One region of the Clavibacter nebraskensis NCPPB 2581 genome, then DNA from elsewhere that is predicted to be linked to it. Evidence: predicted binding sites of a transcription regulator. Region 1 holds the regulator's gene; the other holds the start of a gene.
The links. Region 1 encodes HrcA, which represses chaperone genes, less so after heat shock. Its sites were predicted from a motif close to TTNGCACTCGNNNNNNNCGAGTGCNAA; they were not measured.

Region 1 (4,406 bases):
ACGCGCTCATCGTCGAGCCGGGGACGAAGCTCGCGCGGCAGATCCGCCGCGGCGAGGTGCCCGAGCCCGACGAGGACCTCCAGGCCGACATGTACGAGCTCGCCGACCGCCTCCTGGGCGAGGCCGGCTACGAGTGGTACGAGGTGAGCAACTGGGCGCGCGGCGGCCGTCACAGCCGCCACAACCTCGCCTACTGGCAGGGGCACGACTGGTGGGGCGTCGGCCCCGGCGCGCATAGCCACGTGGGCGGCGTCCGCTGGTGGAACGTCAAGCACCCGGCCGCGTACGCCGACCGCGTGCTCGCGGGCGCGTCGCCCGGCGCGGGACGCGAGTCGCTCGACGAGGCGACGCGCGAGGTGGAGCGCGTGCTCCTCGGCGCCCGCATCCGCGACGGGCTGGCCATCCCGACGCTCTCGACGGAGGGCCGGCGCCAGGTCGCCGGTCTCATCGCGGACGGCCTGGTGGACCCGCGTGCCGCGCTGTCCGGCACGCTCGTGCTCACGCTGCAGGGGCGCCTGCTGGCGGACGCCGTCGTGCGCCGGCTGCTCGAGGACTAGGCCGCGGCCGGGGCGTCAGAGGACGACCGCGCCCACCTCGTCGCCGGCCTCGCGCTCGGCGTCGCTGCGCTCCACGCAGAACTCGTTGCCGTTGGGATCCGCGAGCACCACCCAGCCGCTGCCGTCCGCGTTCCGCCGGTCGGCGACGAGCGACGCCCCCAGCCCCAGCACGCGGTCGACCTCCTCGTCGCGCGTGCGGTCGTCGGGCGCGAGGTCGAGGTGGAGCCGGTTCTTCGCGGTCTTGGGGGTCTCGGCCCGCTGCAGGATGATCCCGAGCCCCGAGACGGGGTCGCCGAGCCATGCCACGTCCTCGCCGGGGAGGTTCGGCTCGTCCGGGTCCTCCGCGAAGCCCGTCACGCCGGCCCAGAAGAGGGAGAGCGCGTGCGGGTCCCCGCAGTCGATGGCGACGTGCCGGATCCGGGCGCTCATGGGCGACCGCCTACTTGATCCACCGGATGTTGAGCGGGTAGCGGTACGGCCGCCCGGCCTGCACGCGCGTGCCGCCGATGATCGCGAACACGATGTTGACCACGACCACCGCGAAGATCACGAGGCCGAGGAGGAGGTTGAGGATGATCCCGAGGAAGGGGATGACGAGGAACACCGCCTGCAGCACGTTGAGGGCGACGAGCGCGCCGGCGACGTTGATGGTCCAGTTGGTCGCCTCCTTGCCCTCCTGGTCCGTGAACCGGCCGCGCTCGCGGAAGACGAGCCAGACGATGAACGACGGCACGATGAGGATCGCGAGGAAGTGCGTGAGCGACGCCCAGAGGCGGTCCTCGCTCGGCGTGAGCGGAGCGGGCGCGCCGTACGGGTGGGGATCGGGTGCGGACATCGCGGAGAGCCTCTCGGTGCCGGGCGACGACCGGGGATCGGCGGACGCGGACGGATCGTGGGTGGAGCCAGGCAGCACCGGGCTCATCCACGGTACCGCCGACGGCGCGCGCCCGGCAACGCCGAGCACCCGCGGACCCGCGGTACGATTGGCAGTCAGAACCGACGAGTGCCAGGAGGGAGCCGCCATGGTCTCGGAACGCGGACTCGACGTCCTCCGGGTGATCGTGCAGGACTACGTGTCCTCGCGGGAGCCCGTGGGCTCCAAGTCCATCGTCGAGCGCCACGCCTTCGGCGTCTCGGCCGCCACCATCCGCAACGACATGGCCCTCCTCGAGGAGGAGGAGCTCATCGCCGCGCCGCACACCTCGTCCGGGCGCGTGCCGACGGACAAGGGGTACCGCCTCTTCGTCGACCAGCTCGCCGACGTGCGCCCGCTGACGCCCGCGCAGCGCCAGGCGATCCACGTGTTCCTCGGCGAGTCCGTCGACCTCGACGACGTGCTCGCACGCACCGTCCGCCTCCTCGCGCAGCTCACCAACCAGGTCGCGCTCGTGCAGTACCCGTCGCTCGCGACGAGCCACGTGAAGCACGTCGAGCTCGTGGCGCTGTCCACCACGCGCGTGCTCACCGTGCTCATCACCGACACGGGGCGCGTCGAGCAGCGCGTCGTCGAGCTCGCGGGCGACTCGGACGACGCGTTCCTGGCGGTCATGCGCACGCGGATCAACCAGGCCGTCGGCGGGCTCGGGCTCGCCGAGGCGGCGGCTCGGCTCGAGACCCTGTCCGACGAGGTCGAGCCCGGCCAGCGCGCCGCGGCGTCCGTGCTCGCGGGCACGCTCGTGGAGCAGGTGCTCGCCAACCAGCAGGAGCGCCTGCTCCTGGCGGGGTCCGCGAACCTCGCCCGCACCGAGCGCGACTTCCCCGGCAGCATCTCGCCCGTCCTCGAGGCCATCGAGGAGCAGGTGGTGCTCCTGCGCCTGCTCGGCGAGATGGAGGCCGACCAGCACGGCGTCTCGGTGAGCATCGGCCGGGAGAACGCCCCGTTCGGCCTCGGCGAGACCAGCGTGCTCACCAGCGGCTACAGCTCGTCCGGCGGGGTGCTCGCGCGCCTCGGCGTGCTGGGCCCGACCCGGATGGACTACTCCACCAACATGGCGTCGGTGCGCGCGGTCGCGCGCTACCTCTCGCGCCTGCTCGAGGAGCGGTGACGGCCCCGCGCCGACGCACCGCCCCCTGTTCCCACGACCATCACCACCGAAGGGCCCGACGTGGCTGACCACTACGAAGTACTCGGCGTGAGCCGCGAGGCGACGCCCGAGGAGATCAAGAAGGCGTACCGCAAGCAGGCGCGCCAGCTCCACCCGGACGTCAACGACGCCCCCGACGCCGCCGAGCGGTTCAAGCTCGTCACGCACGCGTACGACGTGCTGTCGGATCCGCAGCAGCGCCAGCAGTACGACCTGGGCCCGCAGGCCGGGTTCGGCGGCCAGGGCGGCCAGGGCTTCGGCGGGTTCGGCGACATCTTCGAGACGTTCTTCGGCGGCCAGCAGGGCGGCGGCGGACGCGGCCCGCGGTCCCGCCAGGAGCGCGGCCAGGACGCGCTGCTGCGCGTCGAGGTCGAGCTCGAGGAGGTCATCTTCGGCGTGCACCGCGACCTCGAGGTCGACACCGCGGTCGTGTGCGACACGTGCCACGGATCCTGCGCGCAGCCCGGAACGAGCGCCGTCACGTGCGACATCTGCCGCGGCTCCGGCAGCATCCAGCGCCAGGTGCGCTCGCTCCTCGGCAACGTCATGACCTCGAGCCCGTGCGGCACCTGCCGCGGCTACGGCACCGTCATCCCGCACCCGTGCCCCACCTGCCAGGGCCAGGGCCGCGTCCGCGCGCGCCGCACCGTGCCGGTCGACATCCCGGCCGGAGTCGACACGGGCCTCCGCCTGCAGATGCCGGGCTCCGGCGAGGTCGGACTCGCTGGCGGCCCCAACGGCGACCTCTACCTCGAGATCAAGGTCAAGCACCACGAGGTGTTCAGCCGCAACGGTGACGACCTCCTCGCGACCGTCGAGGTGAGCATGGTCGACGCCATCCTCGGCAGCGACGCGCACATCGAGGCGCTCGACGGCGACGTCGACCTGGAGCTGCGCCCCGGGATCCAGAGCGCCGAGATCATCACGGTGCGCGGCCGAGGCGTCACGAAGCTCCGCGGCTCCGGGCGCGGCGACCTCAAGATCGGCATCCAGGTGGTCACGCCGCAGAAGCTCGACCACAAGGAGCGCGACCTCATCCAGCAGTTCGCGCGCCGCAACAAGGCGCCCGCGCCGCACCTCGCGCACTTCCAGCAGGGTCTGTTCCAGAAGCTCCGCGACCGCTTCCTCAACGTCTGACCGTGGCGCACTTCCACCTCGCGGACGACCTCGACGCGGCCGACCTCGCCGTCGGCCGCGTCGTCGCGCTCGGGCCGCAGGAGTCGCGGCACGCCGTGACGGTGAGCCGGGTGCGCGCGGGGGAGGGCCTGCTCGTCGGCGACGGGCGGGGCACCATCGCGTCCTGCGTCGTCACGACGGCGGATCCGCAGCGGCTCGAGCTCCGCGTGGAGTCCGTCGAGGCGCACCCCGATCCCTCGCCGCCCGTCGTGCTCGTGCAGGCGCTGGCGAAGGGCGACCGCGACGAGCTCGCCGTGCAGGCCGCGACCGAGCTGGGCGTCGACGCGGTGATCCCGTGGCAGGCGCAGCGCTCGGTCTCCCGCTGGGAGGGCGCCAAGGTCGCCAAGGGCCGGGAGCGCTGGCGCGCGATCGTCCGCGAGGCCGTGAAGCAGTCCATCCGGCCCCGCCTGCCCGAGGTGGAGACGCTCGCGACGACGAAGGACCTCGTGCGCATGGCGGCGACCGCACGCGTGCTCGTGCTCGACCCGACGGCCGAGGCGCGGCTGTCGCGGCTCGACCTGGCCACGGCCGACGGCGACGCCGCGAGCGACGTGCTGCTCGTGGTCGGACCCGAGGGCGGCATCAGCCC
Region 2 (4,406 bases), 1.1 Mb from region 1:
GGGCTCGCGTTCGGCGCGGACTCGACGCTGCCCGTCACCGTCGTCCAGGTCGGCTGACCGCCCGACGCCCCCCGATCGGGGTCCTTTCGGGTTTATTTACCTGACGCGAGAATCCCGGGGCACGCATCACGGTATGTTCCCAGGGACGAAAGGAACGACAATGACCGATCCGCAGAACCCGGACCGCTCCAACGACGGCTTCCCGCCCGCGCCGAGCCAGCCCGCCTACCCGGCCGCTCCCGCCGCAGGCTCCGACTCGCCTTACGCGGCGCCCTACCAGCCCGGCCAGGGCGGTGCGCCCGTCTCCAAGGGGCTGAGCATCACGTCGATGGTCCTCGGCATCGTGTCCGTGGTGACGATCCTCTTCTGGTTCCTCTCCGCGCCCCTCGGCATCGCCGCGATCATCACGGGCGTCCTCGGCAAGAAGCGCAACCCGGACGCGAAGGGCTTCTGGCTCACCGGCATCATCACCGGCATCGTCGGCCTCGTGCTCGCCGTCGGCCTCGCGATCCTCGGCTTCATCGCGCTGGCCGCGCTGCAGGAGCAGGGCTACACCACGCAGTAGCGTCACCCGCACGACACGACGCGGCCGTCCCCTCGGGGGCGGCCGCGTCGTCGTGTCCGGGCGGGGGGCGGCGGTCGGGCGTCAGCCCGCGTCGACCCCGTGCCGGTCCGCGAGGATCGCCACGCGCCGCCCGCCGACCCGCGTCGCGATGAGCGTCGCCGACCCGTCGCCCTTGAGCTGCAGCCGGGTGCGCAGCCGCGCCGGATCGACGTCGACCCCGCGCTTCTTGATCTCCAGCGTGCCGATCCCGCGCGCCCGCAGCTCGCGCTTCAGCCGCTGCTCGTCGAGCGGCAGCACCTCGCGCACCCGGAAGCCGCGCGCGAACGGCGTCGCCTGCTCGCGCTCGGACGTGATCCACGCGATGCCCTCGCCGACCATCCGCCCGTCGAGGGAGCGCGCGAGGTCGCCGATGAGGCGGGCGCGGATCACGGCGCCGTCGGGCTCGTAGAGGTGCGCGCCCAGCTCGCCGAGCTCGGCGTCCTCGCTGTCGGCCTCCGCCGTGAGCTCCGCCTGCGACCCGCCGCTGATGACGAGCGCCGCCCGCCGCACGCCGTCGCGCCGCGTCGGCCCGAACCAGAGGCCCATCTCCACGGCCTGCCCGTCGACCGAGACCCACTGCGCCTCCGCCTCCGCGGGGATGAGGTCGCGGTCGAGGCCCGGTCCGAGCTTGATGCCCGCGGCCCGTCCCGCCGCCAGCTCGAAGGCGGCGGAGAGGGTGGGGGAGTAGGCGTCCGGATCCGAGATGCGGCGGGTCGACGAGTGCCCGTCCGTGCGCCGCGCGGGATCCAGGTAGACGCCGTCGACGCGGCCGGTGTCGAACGCCTCAGCCGTGCCCTGCTCGACCTCGGCCTCGGGGAACGGCGCGAGGTTCCAGCCGGCGACCGCGGCGGTCACCTCGTCGCGCTCGACGGCCGTGACGCGGATCCCGATGGCCGCCATCGCCATCGCGTCCCCGCCGATGCCGCAGCCGAGGTCCGCCACGTGCGCGACGCCGGCCTGCTGGAAGCGCCCGGCGTGCTGCGCGGCGACCGGCAGCCGCGTGGCCTGCTCGAGCCCGGCCTCCGTGAAGAGCATGCGCGCGGCGAACTCGCCGAACTTGCCCCGCGCCCTGGCGCGCAGGCGCGACTGCGTGAGGACGGCGGACACGAGCGCGGGGGAGTGCCCCTCGCCGCGGAGCGCGCTCACCATCCGCACCATGTCGTCCCCCGGCGCCGGCGCGGGAAGGGAGTCGAGCAGGCGGAGCCCCTCGAGCGAGAGCACCTCGCGGAGGTCGGTCTGATCCATCCGCCCACCGTACCCGGGCGCCTCTGCACCGATTGGCACTCGCGTTGCGCGAGTGCAAGCGCGGCCCGTAGAATCTCACCTGGCACTCTCCCCGGGAGATTGCCAATCAGTCTTGTCCCTTAGTCACGAAGGAAGAGGTCAACCGTGTCGGTCTCCATCAAGCCGCTCGAGGATCGCATCGTCATCCAGCAGGTCGAAGCCGAGCAGACCACCGCGTCTGGTCTGGTCATCCCCGACACCGCCAAGGAGAAGCCCCAGGAGGGAGAGGTCGTGGCCGTGGGCCCCGGCCGCATCGACGACAACGGCAACCGCGTCCCGCTCGACGTCGCCGTCGGCGACAAGGTCATCTACTCCAAGTACGGCGGAACCGAGGTCAAGTACGACGGCCAGGACCTCCTCGTCCTCTCCGCGCGCGACGTGCTCGCCGTCATCGAGCGCTGACGCTCCGCACCAGCGACACCGCAGCACCGCACCACCCGGGAGCCCGGCCGACACGTTCGGCCGGGCTCTCGTGCGTCCGCGGCGCTAGCCTCGTGAGGTGACGCGCCCCACCCCGGAGACCTCGACCCGCACCGGCCTGATCGCCGCCGTCGGCGCCTACGGCCTCTGGGGCGTCCTCCCCGTCTTCTTCCTCCTGCTCGTGCCGGCCGGGGCGTTCGAGATCGTCGGCTGGCGGATCCTCTTCTCGCTCGTCTTCTGCGCCGTCGTCATCACGGCTGCGCGGCGCTGGGGGCGCGTGGTGGCCATCGTGCGCCGGCCGCGCATCCTCCTCGGCCTCGGCCTCGCGGGCCACCTGATCCTCGTCAACTGGACCGTGTACGTGTACGGCACGCTCTCCGGCCACGTGGTCGAGACCGCGCTCGGCTACTTCATCAACCCGATCGTCACGGTGCTGCTCGGCGTGCTCCTCCTGCGCGAGCGCCTGCGCCCGCTGCAGTGGACCGCCGTGGGCCTGTCGGCGCTCGCGGTGGCGGTCATCGCCGTCGGCTACGGGCAGCTGCCGTGGGTGTCGCTCGCGCTCGCCGGCTCGTTCGGGCTCTACGGGCTCGTGAAGAAGCGCGTGAGCGGCGGAGCGGACGCGCTCTCCGGCCTCGCGCTCGAGACGGCGTGGCTGGTGCCGGCCGCCACGACGATGCTCGTGATCACGGGTGCCGGCGCCGGCCTCACCATCGGGACGGTGTCCCTCGGGCACACGCTCCTCCTCGTCAGCACCGGCGTCGTGACCGCCGGCCCGCTCCTGCTCTTCGGGTTCGCCGCCGGCCGCCTGCCCCTCTCGGTGATCGGGCTCACGCAGTACCTCGCTCCGCTGCTGCAATTCGCGTTCGGCGTCTTCGTGATGTACGAGGCCATGCCGCCCGAGCGGTGGGCGGGATTCGCGATCGTCTGGGCGGCGCTCGTGCTGCTCACGATCGACATGGTCCGCGCGTCCCACCGATCCCTGCCCGTCGCGGTGCCTGCGCGGAGGGATCCGGCGGTCGTCGAGGGCATCTGATTCGGATCCCGTCGCGCATTTCGCGACAGGTAACGATCGGGTCGCGTTACACGACGGAAATGCCGATGCATTGTGCCCGTCTCATCCGCGCCCTAGGGTCGCACCAGGCGAGGCACGCATTCGCGTGCCTCATGCACCACATTCCCGAGCATCACCACACACATCCATAAGGAGCACCATGAGCGCATTCGGCAGGGCTTCGGCCTCCCGCTCACGATCCGCCCGCACCGCCCTCAGCGCCGTCACCATCGCGGTGGCCGGCGCCCTCGTCCTCGCCGGCTGCTCCGGCGGCGGCGGTGGCACGGGAGGCACCACGGCCGACGGCGGCCTGGACCTCAAGATCGGCACGATCCTCCCGCAGACGGGGTCCCTCGCGGTCCTCGGCCCGCCCGAGTTCGCGGGCGTGGACCTCGCCGTGAAGGACATCAACGACGCCAAGGCCGGCATCACGGTGACCAACACGGCCAAGGACTCGGGCGACACCACGACCGACATCGCCAGCCAGTCGGCCACCTCGCTCATCGCGGACGGCAACACCGCCATCATCGGCGCCGCGTCCTCGGGCGTCTCGAAGACCTTCATCGACCAGGTCACCCAGGCCGGCGTCGTGCAGCTCTCGCCGGCGAACACCTCGCCGGACTTCACGACCTACGCGGACGACGGCTACTACTGGCGCACCGCCCCCTCGGACGTGCTCCAGGGTCGCATCCTCGGCAACAAGATCCTGCAGGACGGCAAGACCAACGTCTCGATCCTCTACATGAACGATGCCTACGGCACGGGCCTCGAGGAGAACATCAAGAAGACGCTCGAGGCCGGCGGCGCCACCATCGCCGCCGAGCAGGTCTTCGAGCCCTCCGCGACGGACTTCAACAGCGCGATCACCTCCGTGCTCGCCCCGAACCCGGACGCGCTCGTCGTCATCTCGTTCGACGAGATCAAGACCATCGCCGACCAGCTGGCGTCGAAGGGCTTCGACTTCTCGAAGTTCTACGGCACGGACGGGAACTACGGCGTCATCAAGGAGACCGACACCAACGTCGACATCGCGGGGGCGCAGTTCAC

Region 2: groES (co-chaperone GroES) is a predicted target of HrcA. The motif match lies at 1,882-1,908, and genes of this name have one in related genera.

Annotation. Positions count from the first base shown of each region.
Region 1 covers NC_020891.1:1,603,419-1,607,824, forward strand. Annotated here, with positions in the region: gene hemW (radical SAM family heme chaperone HemW) at 1-557, shown strand, start outside; gene CMN_RS07565 (VOC family protein) at 573-986, opposite strand; gene CMN_RS07570 (DUF4870 domain-containing protein) at 997-1,392, opposite strand; gene hrcA (heat-inducible transcriptional repressor HrcA) at 1,580-2,602, shown strand; gene dnaJ (molecular chaperone DnaJ) at 2,663-3,778, shown strand; gene CMN_RS07585 (16S rRNA (uracil(1498)-N(3))-methyltransferase) at 3,781-4,406, shown strand, end outside.
Region 2 covers NC_020891.1:2,676,617-2,681,022, reverse strand. Annotated here, with positions in the region: gene tsaD (tRNA (adenosine(37)-N6)-threonylcarbamoyltransferase complex transferase subunit TsaD) at 1-57, shown strand, start outside; gene CMN_RS12500 (DUF4190 domain-containing protein) at 161-565, shown strand; gene CMN_RS12495 (class I SAM-dependent methyltransferase) at 647-1,849, opposite strand; gene groES (co-chaperone GroES) at 1,994-2,290, shown strand; gene rarD (EamA family transporter RarD) at 2,388-3,341, shown strand; gene CMN_RS12480 (ABC transporter substrate-binding protein) at 3,520-4,406, shown strand, end outside.